DNA from 4 places in the Paenibacillus sp. BAC0078 genome. Region 3 is predicted to be linked to each of the others. Evidence: predicted binding sites of a transcription regulator. Region 3 holds the regulator's gene; each other region holds the start of a gene.

Region 1 (5,679 bases), on a different contig from region 3:
AGGACGGGATATCTGCACGCCAGCTTTGATCTGTCGCTTTGCGCAGCCATTTGAAGTGCTGAGTGATCATCGAGTCTACCACACGCAGGAATGCTTCATAGCTTGCAAAGAAACCATGACGGCCTGTTAATACGTAACCTTCCAGGAAGCCTTCCGCTTGATGCTCGGATAACTGCGAATCAATAACCCGGCCATAAGGAGCGAGGAATTCATCGTGTGGTTCCTTGATTTCATCCATCCATTGGCGTTTGGTCACTTCAAACACAGGACCCAGGCGGTTCGACATTGTTTCATCCGGTCCAAAAATTCTGAAGTTCCGGTTGTCTTCATTGAGCGTTACAACCTCTTTCAGGTATTTGCCCAGTACAGCCATATCTTGTGCAATCACTTGACCAGGAACAGAGTTATCCAGCACATAGTTGCGGAAATTCGGTTTGTGCAGGTCTTTAATCAGGTTGCCGGCGTTGGTCACAGGATTCATGCCCATACGTCTGTCGCCTGAAGGCAGGATTTCAGCCAGATCAGCGTTCAAACGGCCGTTCGCATCGAACAATTCCTCAGGTTTGTAGCTGTTCAGCCATTCAAGCAATGCTGGTGCGTTCTTCATATTTTTCTGATCTACTGGAATCGGAACCTGGTGAGCACGGAAGGAGCCTTCGTTCGGCACTTTATCCCATTCTTTAGGACCGGTCCAGCCTTTAGGAGAACGGAAAACAAGCATTGGCCATAATGGACGGGTAGCATCATTGTTCTCACGCGCATTCTTTTGAATTGCTGTAATCTTCTCGATGATAACATCCAGAGCCTTCGCCATTTCCGGGTGCATGAAATCAGGGTCTTCGCCTTCAACAAAGAACGGTTCCCAGCCCATACCTGTAAAATACGCGGTTAACTCTTCTCTTGACTTACGGGACAGGATTGTTGGGTTGCTGATCTTGAAGCCGTTCAAATGCAGAATCGGCAATACCGCACCATCCGTAATTGGATTGATGAACCGGTTAGAGAACCAGGAAGCAGCCAGCGGTCCGGTTTCAGCTTCACCATCACCCACCACAACTGCCGAGATCAGATCCGGATTATCCAGAATCGCGCCAACGCTGTGTGACAGGGAGTAACCAAGTTCTCCACCTTCATGGATAGATCCTGGAGTTTCAGGAGCAGCATGGGACGCTACGCCGCCGGGGAAGGAGAATTGCTTGAACAATTTTTTCAGACCAGGGATATCCTGAGTAATTTCCGGGTAAATCTCAGTGTAGCTTCCGTCAAGATACGAGTTCGATACCATAACCTGACCGCCGTGGCCTGGACCTTCAATATAGAACATATTCAAATCATATTTGGTAATTACGCGATTCAGATGCGCATAAATAAAGTTCTGGCCGGGAATTGTACCCCAGTGTCCAATCGGTTTTACTTTTACATCTGCATCCTTCAAAGGTTCGCGTAACAACGGGTTATCCTTCAAGTAGAGCTGTCCCACGGAGATGTAGTTCGTTGCGCGCCAGTATGCGTCCAGCTTTTCTAAATACGTTTTGGATGAGTAATCCACCGGTGCAGTTGACAATCCCATTTCAATCCACTCCCTGATCATTTTCTTCGATTTCTGAACCTAACTAATTCTACAAGTACATCATACCTCTGCATTCGCGAAATTCAATCTTTTTAACAATTGATACGGTCCAATTTTGTGAAATTTTGAACATAGTATGAAAATCGTTGCATATCCTCTGTAAAAAAGCTTTCTTTTTTGGAAAAATGTAAATATATGCTATGAAATTTCAGGGTTAGCAAAAACAAAAAAAGACCGGGGAAAAATCCCCGGCCTTATCGTTAGATCATCAATGCACAGAAACAAATGTATTAAATTTGAGATACTTGTAGTGGAACCGCATATGCGAGAATTCGAAAGGCGTACCATTATCCAAAAAGAAAATCCCTTCCATTATGCCAACAGGCTCATTCTCCTGCAGATGGAGCAGCTCCTGATCATTGGCCCCCGAAGGCTCGGCAAAAATAGATAAAAAGGACTTGGTGACCGCCAGATTACGCGACTCCTCCAAATAATGAAAGATCGAACCTTCGATAATCGTCTGGTCCAGATTTTGCACGATTTTAATCGGAATATAGCCGGTCTCAATCATAAAGGGCTCATCATCGAACAAGCGCAGGCGCACGATTTTGTATACAAAGTCATGGGGCTGCAAGAACAAATCCCGCTGCAGCTCTTCCGTAGGCCGGATGACCTCGAAATTCAGCACTTTGACCTTGGGCTTTTTGCCATCCATCTGGAAATTGTCGGTAACCCCCAGATTGGAGCCCTCGTAGTTGAAGATGGATTCATTCTTTATGTATAACGGGTTAATGAAGGTTCCCGAACCGCGTTTCTTGAAGATAATTCCGTAGTTCTCCATCTTGGTCAGCGCCCGCTTGATCGTGCTGCGGCTAACTTCATAAGTTTCACTAAGACTGCGCTCATCCGGCAATCTCATATCCGCGAACTGCCCCGCAAAAATCTTCATTTTGAGGTCATCAATAATTTGCTTATAGACAAACTGTGTCATGGGGTACTCCTTTATCAGGTCGGCCATTGAGTTTCAACTTTAAATATATCATATTCGTGGGAGGGATAACACAAAGATTCTCCACTGCCGCTTAATAAATATTAAGCTGAATGACCTGAGCCTTCCGTGTAGGAAATTATTTACAGGATTAGCATACGACTTAAATCGTGGTTTAAGTCTACAGAGAATTAAAATTTCTATTTTATTGTTTTCGTGGACCTGTATTCATCAAAAAGACACCCCGAAAGGTGTCTTCGCAGCTACTATATATGGAGCCGGGTGTGAATGGGCAGGCCACAATTCGCCGTCATCTTGCTAAACATTTGTAAGCTTCAATACCTTCATCAATTGGTACAATAGCAATGCACTTTCTTGACGTTGCGTTTTCTTACCCGTCTGGAATAGGAATGGACTGTTCGACGGTAAGATTTCATTCTCCAAAGCAATAACATAATAAGGTTTTGCCCAATCCGGCAATTTATCGGGGAACACTGTCGAAGAGGTTTTATTTACAGCCGTGTCCGTTTCGGCATATTTTAGAGCGTTAACCAGCATAACAACCATCTCTTGATGCGTAATTTCTTGATCCGGACGGAAAGTACCATCCGAAAAGCCGTTAATCAGACCAACGTCAACCGCTGCATTTACCTGCTGTGCATACCACGCTCCAATCTTAACATCCTTAAAGTTTTTAGAAGCCTGCAGTTTCGGTAAAATACCTAAAGCACGATTGAGCATGGCGGCAAACTCAGCACGTGTTACAACTGATTCCGCCTTGAAGCTTCCGTCAGCATAGCCATTAATTACACTTCGGTTCGCTAAGGCCAAGATACTCTCTCTATACGGATTGCTGTTGTTCAAATCATTAAACTGGACATGACTCTGAACAACGGTATATACAGAATTCCCCTTACGCTTCATGGTCACCTGCAGAATTCCATCCTTCCATTCCCATGTGGTCGGAACCGGGACGTAGGTCTTTGTGACCGGATCATAGGTTAAGCCAGTATAGACGGTGTTTGCATCTTGAGTTACATTGAAATTCAGCACATGACCGACATAATCAGTGAAATTGGTAAGAATGTGATCCTGGCCGCTTCCAGTCAGCTTAACCTCATACTCCACAGGACCTCCCAATGGGACACTGGTAGAGCTACTCAATTGAGTAGTTAGTTTAGCCGTGTAGTCGTTTGCTGCTTGGGCAATCGTAATGATGATTTTCTGCTCCGAACCGCTGTACCCGGAAACAGCCAAGAACAAGGAATTCACAGGAAGCTGAAGCTTACCTGATGTTGATTCCAGAATAAGTACTGCGTCTTTCGAATTATTATTAATACTTGTTATAGAATTTAAGTCTATTTGGAATAAACTACTTTGAGTTGCTGTTTTTTCATCAGCCTTGATTATAATTACTGGATTTTTCTTGAATTCAGGATTGTTTATTGTCTTTGAAATAAATTCAGTTCCTACATCTGTCAAAGACGAATGGGTTCCATCTGTGTTTTCTTTGATCGTGGTCACTATATTAGCATTATCAGTAGAGACAGCACCGACGGTTCCTCCACCGCCACTGGTTCCTCCGCCACTACCAGTTCCTCCGCCGCCACCGGTTCCTGCTCCGCCACCAGTTCCTCCGTTACTACCATCGGTAACAGAAGGTACAACGACTAAAGTCCCCATACTTTCAATTCTATTGGCTGTTTGCCGGGTTATACGGAGTTTATCCCCCGGATTTCCAATGTTATTAATAGTAATCGTAATTGTAGCCTTATTCGGCTCAACGATCCCGTAACCCATTAAACGCGTTAGCCGCTCATTGTAAACACGAATAATGTCTCCGGCCACCAGATCATTCACGACAACGTTATCCGCATCCAGTTGGTATTTGTGTATAATAATGGACGATGCCGGGATATCTGGAGTTACTTTATCTTCAAATACTGCTCTGCTATAGAGTGGAGATTTGAAATCATCATTTTCCATGAATATACCCAATCCCAGAGCTTCCTTAGGCACAACCTTATCGGAAATAGTAAGGGTATAACTCTTTTGACCACCATTCATAACAGCGATCGCATCTCCAAACGAACCTTTTTCATCAATAAAATACAATGTATAGCGGGTACCTGGCAGTTCAGCTATTCCAGCTTTCCATGTCACTGTACCCGAAAATGTGCTGACATCTGGATTCATATCTGTCACCGATAAGTCAACAGGAAGATAATTCGGCGCATCATAAATTGGAGCCGTGGTATGAACATCAAGCGGTCTCTCACTACTATAAATATCATTACGAACAACGGGATACACCCCAATGCTTACTGTCCCTTCAGGTAGAAGCGATTGTGATATTTCATAAACGAAGAGTGAACCCGTTGATAGATCTAGTCTCTGGAAGATCCCCGCTCGCTTAAGTTTATTTCCATTCTGATCAAGAAAATAAGCAGCATAACCCTTAATCCCCTCCTGATCGGCTGGTGGTTCAAAGGACAAATACCCGTCGATTGTGCCGGAGGTCATATCTTCATCCACGAAAACGGCATTAGAAGGTTGGCGCGCCTCATTCATAATGCTCTGCATCTCTTCAAAGCTATGAAATTTATATAACCGATTATCAGATGATATAAAAATAGAATTATCTGGATCTACATATGCATGTTGGGTATACATTAACAAATCATAGCTTTTTGTAAAACTCTCTCTGTCATATACGGCACCATTACCGAACACGAGATTGCCACGTGAGTAAATAATATTTTGCGGATAAGTCCCGTATAGATTGGATATTTGATTCGCTTCGTACCTGCGGCTCCCATAGTACAGATTGTTGTTATCAAGAACGATTTTTGGATCATAATAGCCAATTTCTATATCATTTTTTTCAATTAGATTGAAGTTTTGGCTGTTATATCTATAGAGGGAGAAGCTATCTCCGCCATAGAGAATCTCTTGATCCGGATCTAACACGTAGCTGTTAGAATGACTGATTCCCGATTCTTTTTCATTGTAAACTGCGTCTGCAACAGTGGTGTAGACAGCTGATGTCACACTGATACCTGCACCATATAACCCGCCATTATACAAAATCCGATTATTATTATCAGGAAAGACATCAAGC
Region 2 (5,679 bases), on a different contig from region 3:
TGTCCTGGGATCTGGATGCGGTATTTGTGCATAGCCCTACACCTACCCATTATGATATTGTTATGAAATGCCTGAACCACGGCGTATCGGTATATGTGGATAAGCCGCTGTCTTATCATCTGGAGGAATCCCGGCGGATGGCAGAGCTGGCCGCTGACAAGGGGCTGCTGCTGGGTGTAGGCTTTAACCGCCGCTACGCGCCGATGTACATGGCCGCCGCAGCCTGGCTGGAAAAAGCCGGCGGCATCAGTGCCTGCCATGCGTTCAAGCACCGGACGAAGCTGCAAGCCGGCAGCAGCCGTGAGACGGTCCATGATGATCTGATTCATATGCTGGATCTGCTGCTCTGGCTGTGCGGCGGAGATGCAGAGCTGCTGTACAGCAGCCTCAAATCTGACGATGCAGGACGATTGCTTCAGTCCTCCGGTGGGCTGGGCTGGAATAATGGTAAGACCGGCATGTACAGTATGGTCCGGGACGCAGGTGCAGATCTGGAGAAGCTGGAGCTGCACGGCCACGGCCGATCCGTGGAAGTTGTGGATATGGAGCGGGCAACACTCTATGAGAACGGAATGCTTCCGCGTACGCAGGGTTTTGGAAGCTGGGATACCATCCTTGAGCGCAGAGGGTTCAGCGGTGTGGTAAATGATTTTTTGAATAATTTGAACACACCGGAGAATAGCGGGGTTTCTGCTTCAGCCGTCCTGTCCAGCCATGAGCTGGCAGCGAAGCTTGCGGATTGACATAAGGAGCAGAAGGGAGGGAGCAGCATGGACGATTACAGCAAATCAATGGAAGAGAGAATTATCGAGAGCTACAAACGGGATGAGGAAATGATGATCCTGGTCTTTGCCCAGTGGTGCGTGAACAATAGCCTGGACCCGCACGTTTTGTATCTGCAAGCCTACCCGCAGCAGGAAGGAAATGTGGCGCTGAGCAACGCACTTGCATTGACGGTTCCCAAGGAGGAAGCCGGGGATATATCCGACGATACGGTTCTTGGGGTATTGTCTCTTTACAGCAATGACGATCTGGCCTTTGTAGTAACCGAGGCAATTGCCGGAAGAAAGCCGACACAGGGAACAAAGGATTGACAACCGGGATATAATAACTATGGCCGGGTGAACTTTTTTTTGGCAAACGATGTTCATTGTGTTATAAATGTGTTAAAATTATATATACTAACTTATTGTAAGTTTGACAAGTGAGAGGTGAGAATAATGGAAGAACATCAATTGACGATGTGCCCTCGATTCGAAACGGCCTTCTCCTTCTTAGGTAAGCGTTGGAATGGACTTATTATTCAGACATTGATGAGCGGACCGAAGCGTTTCAAGGATATTTCCGGTCTGATCCCATCCATGAGCGATAAGATGCTGTCCGAACGAATGAAGGACCTGGAATGTGAAGGGATTCTGGTACGCCATGTGTACCCGGAAACACCCGTACGCATCGAGTATGAGTTGACAACCAAAGGCCGGGCGCTTGAGCCGGTCATGCAGCAGATTCAGACTTGGGCCGAGAGCTGGGTTGAGTAGCACCTGCTTTAGAGTCCATTGACAGCCCCTTTTCACATCTTGTGAGAGGGGCTTTTTCAATAGAACGATTGATTTTATCAAAGAAAACTTGCACTTTTGACAGTAGAATATAATATAATAGAAAAAAACTTTCGCTCATCAAGGAGGCGAGGAAGATGACAACCACCTTGTTTTCCCGGGAAATAACCTATGGAAAAAAAGATGTTGCAATACTTGAGACCGCTTCGATCAAAGTGCAGCTCATTTACGACAAAGTGTTGTTCATGCTTCACAGCCATCTTCCAGCTTCCGTGTGGGACACGTGGATTGGCGTACCTTATGAGATCATCTCCTCCTTGTACAAGGGGGATAACGATAGCGGCAGCGTTTTTCAAAAATGGATTCAAAGCCCTTCAGGCTGGAAATGTATCGGCTGTGAGCGGCATTGCCTTGAGCCTTCTGCAGGTCCGGCAATGCCCTCTTCCGGTAAGCAGCGCTTATTCACCTTCCATAACGGAGTTCGGCAAAGCATGGTGCTTCAGGCCGTGATCTGGTCCATGTATGAGAATACGGTGCTTTTCCAGCCCTATTTGGGCGGTGAGGCTTTTTTGAATGAGGACGATTTGGATACGATCTCCACATACTTCGTACCCACCTATCTGAGCAAGCAGCGTCTGATTGAGAACGGCAAGCCGTGCAAAGAATATCAGGAAAAGAACATTAGAATATTCCAGGAATGGTTATCGGCTCCCGACCTGGTGCTTCAGTGGAACGGAGGCTTGACCGAAGGCCGCTGGATGACCGGCGTCTATGTGGATCATTCCCGTTTTGCCGGACTGGGACCTTATCTGAAGGATGCACAGGGCAAGCGGACTTATATGCGGGCTACGGTATCGGGTTAGGCTATATAAGTTGAACTAAAGATTTCATATTGGGGTCTGGTCGTAACTGCGGGGAATGTTTGGACTTCCGGCCGCTGTTGTCTGCAGATTTCTTGATTATTACCGCTCTTCGCGGTGGAAATCCGCAGACAAAGGCGGACGCGTTCGCTCCTCCAGTTCCAAACTTCCCCTCCGTCACTTCCGCCCTTTTTATATTTTCTTCAGTTCAACTGATATAATTCTGGAGTTCATTAAAATTTTTTATATTTAGTGCGTACAATCACAAGCTGGCACTCCCGCTGGCGTTAAGGTGAAGGGGTAAGAGAAACCTAAACCAACAACCTAAGGGAGGGGCCAACATGGCGGCCAAACAAATTAATAATACAACTACGGGAGTACAGGACGGATTTTCCGGTGAAGCAATGGTCAGAGATATCGTGCTGCAATTCCCCAAAGCTGCGGATTACTTCAAGGCACAGCGGATTGATTTCTGCTGCGGAGGAGCTAAGCCGCTTACGGAAGCGGCAGCAGAGAAAGGGCTTGATACGGAGTCAGTAATCCAGGATCTGAACAAGCTGCTGGAAGAACATCCGGTGCTGGAGGAGGACACCGCCTGGAACGATGCCTCTTCGGAAGATCTGGTTAATTATATCGTGAATAAGCACCACCGTTATTTGCGCGAGGAACTGCCGCTGATCGCTCAGAATGTAACTAAGGTCTTCCGTGTGCACGGTGAGGATTCTCCGCATTTGGCCGAGGTTTACCGCCTATTCCATACGCTGCGGGAGGACTTGCTTCAGCATACGGCTCAGGAAGAGGAGAGCGAATTCCCGAAAATGCTGGCCTACTCGAACAATCCGACTCCAGAAGGCTTGGCTGAGCTACGCGGCCTGCTGCATACACTGGAAGAGGAGCATGACGGGGCTGGCGAGATTTTACGCGAGCTGCGGAGAGTTACAAATGATTTCACACCACCGGAGCATGCCTGCACGACTTATCGTTTAACCTATGCGCGGCTTGAGGAGCTGGAAGGAATGACTTTCGAGCATGTGCATCTGGAGAACAATAATCTGTTCCTGCGCTTTCAATAATACATTTGTGTTGCGTCCAAAGTCCCTGCGGGGACTTTTTTTAAATAGTAAGAAAACAGCAAAATTTGAGAACCGGTCTCATTTGCGTTATTCTTAAAAAGACTATGTACATAATAATTGATTGCCTGAATAGCTGCTGGAGGCTGGGATCGGGCGGGAGAGGCGGTGCCAGAAATGCCCTCAAGATTTCTGTGGCGTATTTTGCTAGGAATTATCATCATTGCAACAGCAGGCGGCTGCTCTTCTGTTCTTGGCCCTACGGCTGACGGGAGCAATTCGGGAACTCGTAATGAAGGACCGGCGTTTTCGCTGCTGGTCGGAGACAGTGAGCTGGCCGGAAGCTCAGGCAGACAGCTCAGCGAAGCCTACAAGTCTGGAATCTCGCTGCTTGATTTGCTTAAGAACAGCGGAGTCGCCACTTTTGCCGCAGACGGCTTCAGCATTCTGAGCGTGAACAAGGTATCCCTGAGCCCGGAATGGGTCTGGGAGATTCAAGTGGACGGCAAAAAAATAACCGACTGGAACAGCAGTGTTGACCGCGAGGACAGCATAATTATTGCGGCGAAGCCGGCAGCGGGCGGGGCTGAGCTGCAGCCGGTCTTGCTCTCCATCAACGGCGGGAGCGAGCAGCCGGAGTTGACACATTCATATGTGCAGCCATACACGGAGGACTTGACTGTAAGAAGCATGATGAAAGGCAGCGAAATGGTGCAATTGGCTGAAGACAACAAAACTGTGACTACAGTTATGGATTATGCTCCGCTCAGCAATGAGGCATGGAAGCTGAAGGTGAATGGCAAGCCCTTGCTGGACAGCGGAATTGATATGAAGCTTAGACCTCAGGATACACTGGAAATATTGCTTGCGTTACGATGATTTATGATTATATAGCCAGCTTTCTTACTGCTTATGGCAAAGGAAGCTGGCTATTTTAGTCTTTATGCGCACATAAATATCGGTCCTGAAAAGATGTGAAATGTTTCACATTTATTGTGATTGGAATCACAAATACCCTTCAAATTTCAACAGTATAATTTCACTATACAGGAAGTTGTGAAGAAATCCAGAAGCTTGAAGGAGGGTCTTAAAAGTGACAGTGGAGAGAGAAAAACTAGTACTCATAGGCAACGGGATGGCAGGCGTAGGCACTATTGAACAAATATTGAAGCTGGGCGGCGCTTACGATATCACCATCTTCGGAAGTGAGCCGCATCCCAATTACAACCGGATTATGCTGTCCTACGTCCTTGAGGGCAGTAAAACAATCGAGGACATCATTCTCAACGACCGCAAGTGGTACGAGGATAACAACATTACCCTGCATACAGGAACTACCGTCACCCGGATTGATGAGGCGGCGCGCCGGATCATTACGGATAACGGAATGTCCGTTCCTTATGACAAGGTTATTATAGCAACGGGTTCGAATTCATTCATTCTTCCTATTCCCGGCAACAACAAAGAAGGAGTCGTAGGCTTCCGCGATATTGCGGATTGCGATGCTATGTTGGCTGCAGCTAAGCAGTACAGAACGGCAGCGGTTATCGGCGGAGGTCTGCTGGGACTGGAAGCGGCCAAAGGACTCGTGAATCTCGGGATGGATGTTACAGTCGTGCATCTGCTGGAGGATCTGATGGAGCGGCAACTAGACCGCAATGCTTCCTCGATGCTGCAGAGCGAGCTTGAGCGCCAGGGCGTGAAATTTGCCATGGGCAAGATGACCGTTGAACTGACCGGAGAAGAACGTGTGAACGGGCTGCGCTTCAGTGACGGAACGGAACTGGCCGCAGACTTTGTAGTAATGGCAGTCGGAATTAAGCCGAACACTCTGCTTGCTCAAGAGAGCGGCATCACCGTTAATCGCGGAATTGTGGTCAATGATTATCTGCAGACCTCGATGGCGGATGTATATTCTGTTGGCGAATGTACAGAACACCGCGGTATCTGCTACGGTCTGGTAGCTCCGCTGTTCGAACAGGGAATGGTGCTGGCCAAGCATCTGTCCGGTGCCCCTACCCAGCCGTATGAAGGCTCGGTTGTATCGACCAAGCTGAAAATTTCCGGAGTAGATGTCTTCTCTGCCGGTGAATTCATTGAAACTGCGGAGCACACAGTAATCTCTGCCAAAGATGAATGGAAGCGGACCTACAAGAAGATTTTGCTCAAAAATAACATCATCGTCGGCGCGGT
Region 3 (5,679 bases):
CTCGATGATGTCGTGCTGGTGGGCCATAATGTGGCGTTTGACTTTCATTTTCTCCAGAGTGCGCTGGACCGGTGCGGGTATTTGCCGTTTCAGGGCCGGATTTTGGATACGATTGATTTTCTCAAAATTTGTTTTCCATCCTTGAGCACGTATCAGCTTGGGGCGGTCAGCGCTCATTTCGGGCTTACCCATGAGCGTCCGCACCAGGCGGACAGTGATGCGCTGGCTACCGCGTTAGTGCTGCTGAGATGCCTGGAGGAGCTGTACAGCTTGCCTCTCTTGACCATTCAGCGCCTGAATGAGCTGTTCGCAGATGAGGATAGTGATCTGGCCTGGTTTTTTGACGGGCTGCAGCGGGAGCGGGAAATGGAGACCTTCCAGCCGGAAGGCGAGCTTACCCTGTATCGTCAGCTTGCGCTGGCGGTAGGGGACTGGACCGAACTGGCGCCTCCCAGAGAGGCAGGAACCGGGAATCCTCTGCAGAATATTACCTTTAAGGAATATATGGAAGAGGTGACCAAGAGGCTCAAGGATACCCTGCCCCAATACGAAAGCCGTGAAGCCCAGGAGATTATGATTGGTGAAGTCATGGCGGCGCTTGAGGGCGACAAGCATCTGCTGATTGAGGCGGGAACCGGAACCGGCAAATCGCTTGGTTATCTGCTCCCGGCCATTTATCACAGTGTCCGCACAGACCAAAAGGTTATGGTCAGCACGCATACCATCAACCTTCAGGACCAGCTGCGCGAGCGCGACATCCCTCTTTTGACGAGTGTCGTGCCATTCCCGTTTAAGGCAGCGATCTTCAAGGGTAGAGGGCACTATTTGTGTCTGCGTAAGTTTGAACATAAAATTAATAAAAAGGATTTCACAAGCGCCCGGGAAGAAGTGCTGACTGCGGCCCAAATGATCGTATGGCTGACCCAAACGGAGTCTGGCGACGATGAGGAGCTGAACCTGAACGGACGCAATGGTGATTTCTGGGAGACAGTGGCCAGTGACACGGATTCATGTCTCGGGCGTTCCTGCCCATGGTTCCGCAAATGCTATTATCACAGGGCCAAGCACGAAGCCGGCATTGCCGATGTCGTCGTAACCAATCACTCCAAGCTGTTCGCGGATGTCAAGGCCGGCCACCAGCTTCTTCCAGCCTATGAGCATCTCGTTATTGATGAAGCCCATCATCTGGAGGATATCGCCGGCAAGCATTTGGGGATGCAAATGAAATATTTCACTGTTGCCCATACGCTCACGCGTCTGTATAAGGACAGCAAGAGCGGCCAGCTCCCGGTGCTGCGTCAAATGCTGCAGTCGTCAGGCAGTGAGCAGGCGGCGGAATGGAGCGGTGTAATCGACAGGATCTATCCCGAGCTGCTCACAGTGAAGGAATCCTGGGATATGCTCAGCGACAGGCTGTTTGGCCTTCTGCCGGAGCGCAGTGATGCCGCAGCGGGGGAAGCGGGACAACTCGTTACACGTCTTCTGCCGGGCAGCAAACCAAATGCGTGGGAAGAATTGGCCCAGATTGAGAACACCTTCAATCTCAGTCTCAGCGAAATTATCCGTAAAGGCGACAAGATGCTCAGCGAGATGCGTGAGACGGAGAGCCAGTCCACTTCGGACAGTCTGGTGACGGATATCGGCGGATTGTTCAAGGATTTGGCTTCTATTCGCGAGCAGGTCCGGTTCTTTATGAATCTGAATGACGAGAATAATGTCTACTGGATGGAAGGCAGCAGCAATTACCGTGGCAAATCACTCCAGCTCTATGCCGTTCCGGTGGATGTCAGCGCCCAGCTCAAGGAGCTGTTTTTCGATAAAAAGAAAAGCATTGTGCTGACCTCCGCCACCCTCTCTGTAGATAAATCTTTCCAGTTCATGATTGATAATCTTGGACTTGCCGAGTCTGCAGAGGAAGGGCGTCTGATGACAGCCCTGCTTCCCTCGCCGTTCAGGTACCGGGAGCAGGCGCTGCTGGTCATCCCGCGCGATTTTCCCAGCGTCAAAGGCAGTGTGGGCGATGCCCGGTTTGTTGATAAGCTGGTGCATTCGCTGGCCGAAGCTGCGGTGGCTACCCGGGGCCGCATGCTGGTGCTGTTCACCTCCTACAAAATGCTCCGCCAGGTTTATGACCCGCTGAAGGAGGCGCTCTCCTCAGAGGATATCAGTGTACTGGGGCAGGGTGTAGAGGGCGGCAGCCGAAGCAAGCTAATCCGGCGTTTTCAGGACAGCGCCGCTGCTGTGCTGCTTGGGACGAGCAGCTTTTGGGAAGGCGTGGATATTCCGGGCGAGGCGCTGACCTGTCTGGCTATTGTCAGATTGCCCTTCCAGCCGCCAAACCATCCGCTTGCGGAGGCCAAGGCGGAGCTGCTGCAGGCGCAGAAGAAGAATCCTTTTATGAAGCTGTCTGTCCCTCAGGCGGTGATCCGGTTCAAACAGGGCTTTGGGCGGCTGGTGCGCACTGCGCAGGACCGCGGCATCGTAATTGTATATGATACAAGAGTTATTGAATCTTATTATGGAAAATACTTCCTGTATTCGCTGCCCGGACCCAAGATGGAGCATATGCTGACTGACCAGATGGTCCCGCGGATTGCCGAATGGCTAGCGGACGGCGGCGTTTCTTGAAGTTTTTGAACCTGCTATAGTTTTTTTATAATATTCGGGTTAGCTTGTACATTCCGTCCTTTAGCAGCCTTCTCCGTATGGGAGGCTAGAGGACGGCCCTATACTTACGAAGCGTTAACAAACTTGGTGAATGCTTACGAAGTGAGTTTGTACGAAGAATACCAAGGAAGCATCGCTATACAAACTTTGAGGAGGAGAAAATATGAAATCAGATAAAATATCGGAGGCCGTCGTTCGCAGACTCCCTGTGTATCTGCGATTCCTGAACGATCTCCAGAAGCGTGAAATTCCCACCGTCTCTTCTCAGGAGCTGGGGCAGAAGCTTGATCTTAATCCGGCGCAGATCCGCAAGGATTTGGCCTATTTTGGTGATTTCGGCAGAAAAGGCATCGGTTATGATGTGTCTTATTTGATTGAGAAAATCCGCCATATTCTAAAGCTGGACCAGCAAATTAACGTGGCGCTTGTGGGTGCCGGTAATCTTGGACACGCTTTATCAAATTACAATGCTTACTTGAAGGACACCATGAAAATCACCGCTGTATTTGATTCCTATGCACCCAAGGTAGGGCAGATGATCAACTCCCTTACCGTACAGCCGATGGAAGAGCTGGGCAGCACGATTCGTGAACAGGGAATCCGTATCGGAATCATCACAGTGCCTGACAGCGAAGCTCAGAACGTGGCCGACATTCTGATAGACTCAGGCATTGAAGCGATCCTGAATTTTGCACCGGTCATTTTGAAGACCCCGGCCAATATTCGCGTTCACGCTGCTGACTTTACAACTGATTTGCAGAGCTTGGCTTATTATTTGCATGATGGAAAGGACGAAGTGGAAGATGAGCAGCAATAAGACAGTAATTATCAACGGACGTTTTCTGGTTCCGGGAACGGATAAGCCGGTGCTGAGCGGTTATATGACCATAGAAAATGATCTTATCACTTACATAGGGAAAGAGAAGCCAGCCCTTGAAGCTGGCACACAGACTATAGACGGCAGCCGTCTGCTGTTTATGCCGGGTCTTGTGAATACACATGGGCACACGGCAATGTCGCTGCTGCGCGGTTATGGGGATGATATGGTTCTTCAGAGCTGGCTGCAGGAAAAGATGTGGCCGATGGAAGAAAAATTCACCGGAGAGGATGTCTACTGGGGAACCTCCCTGTCTGTGCTGGAGATGCTTAAGGGCGGGACAACAACCTTCCTGGACATGTATGATCATATGGACCGGGTCGCTGAGGTTACGGAGCTGTCGGGTATCCGTGCTGTACTGATGCGCGGCGTAATCGGCCTGTGTCCGGAAGAAGTGCAGAACCATAAGCTGGCGGAAGCGGTTGCTTTTGCCCGTAATTGGCACGGCAAGGCTGACGGACGAATTACGGCGATGATTTCGCCGCATGCGCCTTACACCTGCCCTCCGGACTTTTTCGTAAAATTCGTACAGGCGGCTCATGATCTGGACCTGCCGATGCATACGCATATGTCGGAGACACGGCGCGAAGTGGAGCAGAATGCCGCAGATTACGGCCTGCGTCCTGTAGCGCATCTGGAGAAGCTCGGCATGTTCACACGCCCATCCCTTGTCGCTCATGGTGTGCATTTGAATGATGAGGAGATCGAGATCCTTGCCCGCTACAATGTCGGTGTATCCCATAATCCGGGCAGCAACCTGAAGCTGGCCAGCGGGGTTGCCCGGGTACCGGAGCTGCTGCGTGCGGGTGTTAAGGTCTCTCTCGGAACCGATGGGGCAGCAAGCAACAACAATCTGGATATGTTCGAGGAGATGCGTCTGGCTGCACTGATCCACAAGGGCGTCAGTGGCGATCCGACAGCGGTTCCGGCCCCGGAAGCGCTGCTGATGGCGACCGAATACGGCGCACAGTCGATTTTCCTGAACAATGTGGGCCGGCTCGCCCCGGGAATGAAGGCCGACTTCATTGCCGTTGATATTGATCAGCCGCATTTCCTCCCGCATTCTGACCTGCTCTCGCATGTGGTATATTCGGCTAGTGCGAAGGATGTGGCACATGTCTGGGTAGACGGCAAGCAGGTTGTGAAGAACGGAGAGTGCCTGACGCTGGACGAGGAGCAAATCCGCCGCAAGGCGCAGGAGACCTTTGAAGGACTCCTGAAGCGGTAAATTAGCGCGACATGAGCAATTATATGGAGAGGGAGCTGTACTTTGAAGAAAAGGAGAAAATGGCTTCTGCTGGGAATATTCCTGTTTCTGCTCCTTCTGTTCGGGTTAAGCCAGTTCTATGCTTACATTATGAAGGACCAGTGGAACGAACGCAGCGCAGCCCGGGATATCGCCAAAGCAAGGGCCGGCTTGACAGAGGTAACGAAGGCCCAAAAATCGGTCTGGGATGAAAATTCGGTGTATTGGGTGCTGACGGGCAAAAATGACGCCGGAAAGCAGCTTATGGTCTGGGTCCGGTATACCGTGGACGGCAAACCGGCCGGAGGCGACAACGACGTGTATGCTGAAGAGGTGGACAAAGGAACCTCCGAGCAGCAGATCCGCTCGATTATAGCTTCGGAGCTTCCCGGGAGTACGATTAAGCGGCTGCTGCCGGGAGTGTACAACGGGGAATATGCCTGGCAGCTTTTTTATAAGCAGGACGGACGTTATTATTACAAGTTTTACCGTTTTGCCGACGGCAGTGCGATCGGTGATGGCTACAGCTTGCCGAATAGATAGAGAGGCGTGAACATATGAACAGCGGGTGAGACAGTATTCTGTCTGCCCGCTGTTTTGCGTTTTTTTACGATAGCGATATCAATTGAGGCGGGGCTGTCCTTTTTATTGTTCACTAGCTACCCTCCAGTTGACTCCATCTGCTTAAGTTACTCTGATTGTCGCTATCCCACAGAATTACCCAACATTTGTGGTGATTAAGTCTTTTGAGCGCTTCATGTCTACCGTTTCCATCACTAACAATCAATTTTCCTTCACGGTGCTGAGCGATTAAGGGAGGGTATTCCCAGCCCTTCTGAAGTAAATCAGATAATATTCCAACCCGTAATTCCCAATCTGCTAACGGATT
Region 4 (5,679 bases), on a different contig from region 3:
CCGGTCTGCCAATTTCATCCCTGTTGATGTTCATGAACCTGTAATGAAGGCGCTTGGGCTTGGCGGGACCTTACCTGCTGCAGAAGAGCAGACACCTCTGCAGACACTTCCGCCAAATGAAGGGGCTCCTAACGTTATGCGCAGGCTAGAGACAGAAGCCAGAAAGCGGCGGAGCCGGAAGCGAATCCTGCGGATTCCGGTGCAGGGCTGGGTGGCGGCACTCCTAGTAATAGTCGTGCTGGGCGGCGGCTATACCCAGTTTTCCGGTGAACTCCGGCAGGGTGCCGAATTTCAGTATAAGGTGCTGCCCTATAAGCCGCTTCAGGCGACGAAATCAGGCGGTATGATAGAGAAAGCGAAAGAACCCTTGCATCCCTGGCCGGACAAGATAGAGACGAGCAAAGAGGAAAAAATCTACAGTATGAAATATTCAAAGGGCTACAAAACCCTTGAGAAGCTACTGCTTCCTGGAGAGTCTGCCACCTATTTCATCACTCGTGGGAAAGAAGAACCTTATCTTAACCTGTACCGCCCGTCGATCACGTTCAAGGACTATGCCGCCTATAAGGCCAGTGCAGAGAAGCACAACGCTCCGGTAGTGAAGCAGCCAGGGTATATGCCGGAAGGGTATGTCTTGGACCAGGCGATGTTTAGGCCTTCTTTCTTAAAGGTTCCAGATGAGAAGCAGCTTAATGGCGGAAACGAGAGTGACCTGGGAGACAACTTCCGGCTGACATGGAGAGTGGAGAAGCCGGAGAACATTGCCTACCTTTTTTCTACACTGACGTACAAGAAAGGGAACGTTCAGGTGAGAATCGGTGCCTCACGTGTTGATGACAAAGATAAACCGGCAGATAGTTTGGCGTGGAACAAAACGACAAAGTTGGAGAATATTGAGATTGGCGGTAAGCAGCTCATTTATCGCGAAAATTCCGACAACAAGAAGCTCGACATGGGGTATACGTATAGCCTGGTCTGGCCTGACCCGGAAGCAGAGCTCATCTATAATGTAACAGTTCGCCAGGAGAAATCGGAGTTGACCAAGGATGAGGTCATCCGCATTGCCGCAAGTATGATGAATTAACAGAAGCCCGCGTCCGGCGCGGGCTTTTTGCCTATGCTATTTTTCCGAAAGCGTTCCGCCGCCTTAGCAACAAAGTCTACTTACTTTAGTTACAAAACTCTTTAATTATTTACGTAAGCTTCCAAGGTCAGCCCTTTTGACGCTATGATAATTGTGAAAATATGCACAAGGGGGCAACATCACATGAAAAAGAAAGCAGCCGCTGCTCTTATTCTCATTCTCTCTGTCATGCTGGTTATCGCAGGATGCGGCAACAACAACAGCAACAGCGCCAGCAGCGAGAACAAGGGGAAGACCAGTGAGACAAAAGAAAAAGCTGAAGCCGTATCGGGAGCATCTGAAGCAAGCTATACACCTTACGATCAATTAAAGGATAAATATGATATCATCATTGTCGGTGCAGGCGGTGCGGGTATGTCTGCTGCGCTTGAAGCCAAGGCAAAAGGCTTGAATCCGGTTATTTTGGAAAAAATGCCGGTTGCCGGCGGGAATACAACCAAATCTTCCTCGGGGATGAATGCTTCCCAGACGAAATTCCAGAAAGAGCAAGGCATTGAAGACAGCAATGATTTATTTTATGAAGAGACTTTAAAGGGCGGCCATAACACCAACGACAAAGAGATGCTTCGTTTCTTCGTTGACAATTCCGCAAGCGCGATTGATTGGCTGGATTCGATCGGCATTCGCTTGAACAATATCACGATTACAGGCGGAATGAAGGAAAAACGCACACACCGTCCTGAAGACGGCTCTGCGGTGGGCCAATACCTTGTCAAAGGTTTGGTGAAAAACGTTCAAGATAAAGGCATTCCACTATTTGTAAATGCCGACGTGAAGGAAATTACGCAAGAGGGCGGCAAAGTTAACGGCGTCAAGGTCCTCTTCAACCAGGCTGATGAAAAGACTATAACAGCGTCTGCTGTCGTTGTAACAACCGGCGGTTTCGGTGCCAACAAGGAAATGATTGAACAAGTTAGACCTGATCTGAAGGGGTACGTAACCACCAACCAGGTTGGCAGCACAGGCGACGGTATCAAAATGATCGAGAAGGTCGGCGGCTACACAGTCGATATGGATCAAATCCAGGTTCACCCGACGGTACAGCAGGAGAAATCCTATCTGATCGGGGAAGCGGTTCGCGGAGAAGGCGCTTTGCTTGTTTCGAGTGAAGGCAAACGGTTCACGAACGAAATGGATACCCGTGATAATGTTACCGCTGCGATCAATAAGCTTCCAGAAAAATCAGCATACCTTGTTTTTGATTCCGGGGTTAAAACCCGCGTCAAAGCGATTCAGCAATATGAAAAAATGGGCTTTGTAAAAACAGCGGATACGATCGAGGCTCTGGCCAAAGAAATAGGTGTTCCGGCGGATCAGCTGCAAAAGACACTGGAAACATGGAACAGCGCTGTTAAGAATAAAAATGATGCCGAATTCGGCAGAACAACAGGAATGGACAATGATTTGTCCGCTGCGCCATACTCTGCAATTAAAATTGGCCCTGGGATTCACTACACGATGGGCGGCGTAAAAATCAACACTAACACTGAAGTTCTGAAAAAAGACGGCAGCGTGATTCCAGGATTGTTTGCAGCAGGTGAAGTTACAGGCGGCTTGCATGGTCAAAACCGGATCGGCGGCAACTCTGTTGCAGAAATCATTATTTTCGGCCGTCAAGCAGGGATTAAATCGGCTGAATTCGTACAAGCAGCAAAATAATCTGTCTGATACATCAGGCACGTAATACGCAAAAATAAAGGGGATGCCCGAAAGCCATCAATCAGGCTTGGCGGGCATCCCCTTTTGTGTAATGGATATAGAGTGCGCGTCCTAGACCGGCGAAGGGGAGGGCTTGGAGGTACGCGTCAGCGAGAACAGCTCTAGCTCCGGCCTGTATTTACCGGCAAGGGTATCGGCCAAAAGCTCGGCGGCGATCATGCTGTAGACCGTACCGTTCCCGCCGTAGCCTTCAATGAAGAAGCAGTGGGGAAATTCCGGATGCGGTCCCATGTAAGGCAGTCCGTCCCGGGTTGACCCGAAGACTGCACCCCAAGAGTATTCGGCCTCTGTTCCGCGGGTTTCCGGGAAAAGCGCCTCAAGCTCCTCCAGCAGCCGCCGGCTCCGGGAGAGCACCCGGATATCCCGGCGCTTCGGATCGGTTAACTGCTCATCCTTGCCCCCGGCAATGATGCGGCCGTCCGGCGTGGTGCGGAAATACAAGTAGGGACGGGCCGTCTCCCAGATCAGGCTGTTTTCATGCCATTTGGGGAGGTTCTTCAAGGGTTTGGTCATGATCGCGTAAGTGTTGACCAGCGCCGCGCCCCGGTCCTTCTTCATCTCCTGCGTCTCATAGCCCATTGCAAAAATAATATTGCCCGCATAGATCCGTCCATTGTCCGTTATGCAGACTACACCATCCTTATTGTACTCATAATGCCGCGCTCTGGTATGTTCGAATACACGAACGCCATTCGTGTGCGCCTTCTCGACCAGGCTGTGAACGGTCCGGTACGGATTCGTTTCGGCATCGCCTGTAGAATAGAGTGCCGCCGGCTTGGTGAAGGAGTAGTGTGCGCTCACCTTGTCCTGCTCCCAGAATTCCGAATCAAAGCCGTGGGCAACAAGATGATCATGCTCCAGCCGCAGCGCGGGAACATCCTCAGGTCTGCTGGCATATAGCAGGCTACTGCGGGGAATAATTCGCGGATCAATATTCAGCTTGCCCGGCAGCTCCAGAATTTTTCGGATACCCTGCTGGCACAGTCTGTAGAATAGTACTCCGTTCTTTTCTCCGAACGTATTTATACAGGAGGTTAATGATTTGTCATTGGCTACCTGCAGCAGTCCGGTATTGGCATGGGAGCTGCCGCCCCCAATGACTCTTTTATCAATGAGTACTGTATCTGCTCCGTTCAAGGACATCCGGTAAGCAGCCATTGCCCCACCCATACCCCCGCCTACGATCAGACAATCGCAGCGGACATCCCCCTCTAGTGCCGGATAGACTGGAGGATTTATAAGAGTATTTTCCCAGGGCAGCCGCCCGCTGTTCAATTTCATCTGCTACTCTCCTTTGGCGAGATTCCGATATCGTATTATTGGCCGCTGTGCGGACTCTCATGCGCGGGCAACGCCTTTTTACCTTGTGCACAGCAGCACATAAAGAGCAGAGGTCCCAGGCATACTAAGGACTGCTTGAACATTTTGAAGGAGGGAATTCAGAACATGCAATCAACGCAAATGCAGGCGCTTAGCGGAAAAGAACTGGAATATATCGTGGACTCCATTTCCAACGAGGATTTGCTGCTCAAGCAGTTGGCCGCTACCGCTGGAACGACCCAGAACTCCACGGTACACCAGATTTGCATCCAGCAAATCCAAAGCCATACCCATCATATGGATACGCTAGTGCATCTGCTCCATCAGCATCAGCAATACGCACCGACACAGCCGCAATAAATCAGCTAGAGAGTATTACTCACAAAACTAAGTTTATGCTTCCGAAGCGAGTTTTGAACGAAGCTTATTCAGGAAGCAGTTGCTCACAAAACTTTCAGCGTATGCTTTCGAAGTCAGTTTTGCGAAGAGGATTCACGAAAGCAGATGCTACAAAACTTTTAGGAGGTTTTTTCGTGTACGCACAAAGTGGATCGGCATTTATGTCGGATGAGGATTTAATGAACACAATTTTGGCTGATTTGAAGCGGACCGTCCGCGAATATACTACGGCCGCAACAGAGTCGAATTGTCCAACGGTTCGGAGGGTATTCACGGACCTGACGATGGATACGCTGCGCCTTCAAGGGGAGCTTTACACGAAGATGTCCCAAATGAACATGTACACCGCTCCGGGCAAAGCGCTGCGTCAGGATCTGGACAAGGAAATTCAGTCCGCCGAGCAAACCCGGCAGAAATGCCAGCAGTTCGTGCAGCAGAAGACTGGCAACGCCGGAGCCTACGCACAGGCTGGACAGGTTCCAACGCATCAATCGAGCACGCATAACCCGTACTACATGTAAATCTGCACCCCTTGTACAGAGAGGAAAGGCTAATGTGGGCAGAATATTCGAGGTTAAGGGAGCAGAGGGACTTCAACAGTCTCTCTGTTTTTTGCTGTTCTGCACTTGCCGGCCGGTCTGATTTTTGTTTGCAGAACTCCCATTTTCATGTCATATTAGTATTAAACTCTTTACGCGGAGGGAAGGCATGAAGGAAATGAATGAACTGAAGAGGAAAGTGCTGGAACTGCTCAAGGAGGACGCGCGAAGCTCATCTGCGCTAATGGCGACTTTGCTTGGAGCGGAAGAAGAGGATATCAAACAGGCCATTGCAGAAATGGAAAAAGACCATGTGATTGTAAAATATGCGACAGTTGTAAACTGGGATAAGGTCGATGATGAACGGGTAACCGCTCTGATCGAGGTGCAGATTACACCGGAACGCGGCCGCGGCTTCGAAGGCATTGCTGAACGGATATACCTGTATCCGCAGGTGAAATCGGTCTATCTGATGTCAGGCGCCTATGACCTGTTAGTGGAAGTAGAGGGCCGCAATCTGCGGGAGGTCGCCAATTTTGTCTCCGAGAAGCTGTCGCC

Evidence for each region. Region 3 encodes Rex, which represses fermentation and respiration genes when NADH is low (regulators of the CRP and FNR family bind a similar motif). Its sites were predicted from a motif close to TTGTGAAATATTTCACAA; they were not measured.
Region 1: the regulator Rex is predicted to act here: its motif matches at 1,686-1,703, upstream of ACX1DY_RS26345 (phosphoketolase family protein).
Region 2: the regulator Rex is predicted to act here: its motif matches at 4,459-4,476, upstream of nirB (nitrite reductase large subunit NirB).
Region 4: the regulator Rex is predicted to act here: its motif matches at 1,236-1,253, upstream of ACX1DY_RS14190 (flavocytochrome c).

Annotation. Positions count from the first base shown of each region.
Region 1 is NZ_JBTLRW010000020.1:89,957-95,635, reverse strand. Features, by position in the region: gene ACX1DY_RS26345 (phosphoketolase family protein) at 1-1,570, opposite strand, end outside; gene ACX1DY_RS26340 (GntR family transcriptional regulator) at 1,839-2,561, opposite strand; gene ACX1DY_RS26335 (S-layer homology domain-containing protein) at 2,877-5,679, opposite strand, start outside.
Region 2 is NZ_JBTLRW010000004.1:134,596-140,274, forward strand. Features, by position in the region: gene ACX1DY_RS09940 (Gfo/Idh/MocA family protein) at 1-743, shown strand, start outside; gene ACX1DY_RS09945 (hypothetical protein) at 771-1,094, shown strand; gene ACX1DY_RS09950 (winged helix-turn-helix transcriptional regulator) at 1,221-1,538, shown strand; gene ACX1DY_RS09955 (hypothetical protein) at 1,694-2,419, shown strand; gene ric (iron-sulfur cluster repair di-iron protein) at 2,758-3,489, shown strand; gene ACX1DY_RS09965 (hypothetical protein) at 3,664-4,365, shown strand; gene nirB (nitrite reductase large subunit NirB) at 4,580-5,679, shown strand, end outside.
Region 3 is NZ_JBTLRW010000016.1:11,368-17,046, forward strand. Features, by position in the region: gene dinG (ATP-dependent DNA helicase DinG) at 1-2,628, shown strand, start outside; gene ACX1DY_RS23635 (redox-sensing transcriptional repressor Rex) at 2,831-3,484, shown strand; gene ACX1DY_RS23640 (amidohydrolase) at 3,471-4,772, shown strand; gene ACX1DY_RS23645 (cell wall elongation regulator TseB-like domain-containing protein) at 4,815-5,333, shown strand; gene ACX1DY_RS23650 (hypothetical protein) at 5,312-5,446, opposite strand; gene ACX1DY_RS23655 (hypothetical protein) at 5,446-5,679, opposite strand, start outside.
Region 4 is NZ_JBTLRW010000006.1:285,715-291,393, forward strand. Features, by position in the region: gene ACX1DY_RS14185 (DUF4367 domain-containing protein) at 1-1,084, shown strand, start outside; gene ACX1DY_RS14190 (flavocytochrome c) at 1,268-2,803, shown strand; gene ACX1DY_RS14195 (NAD(P)/FAD-dependent oxidoreductase) at 2,915-4,144, opposite strand; gene ACX1DY_RS14200 (hypothetical protein) at 4,310-4,543, shown strand; gene ACX1DY_RS14205 (spore coat protein) at 4,717-5,103, shown strand; gene ACX1DY_RS14210 (Lrp/AsnC family transcriptional regulator) at 5,291-5,679, shown strand, end outside.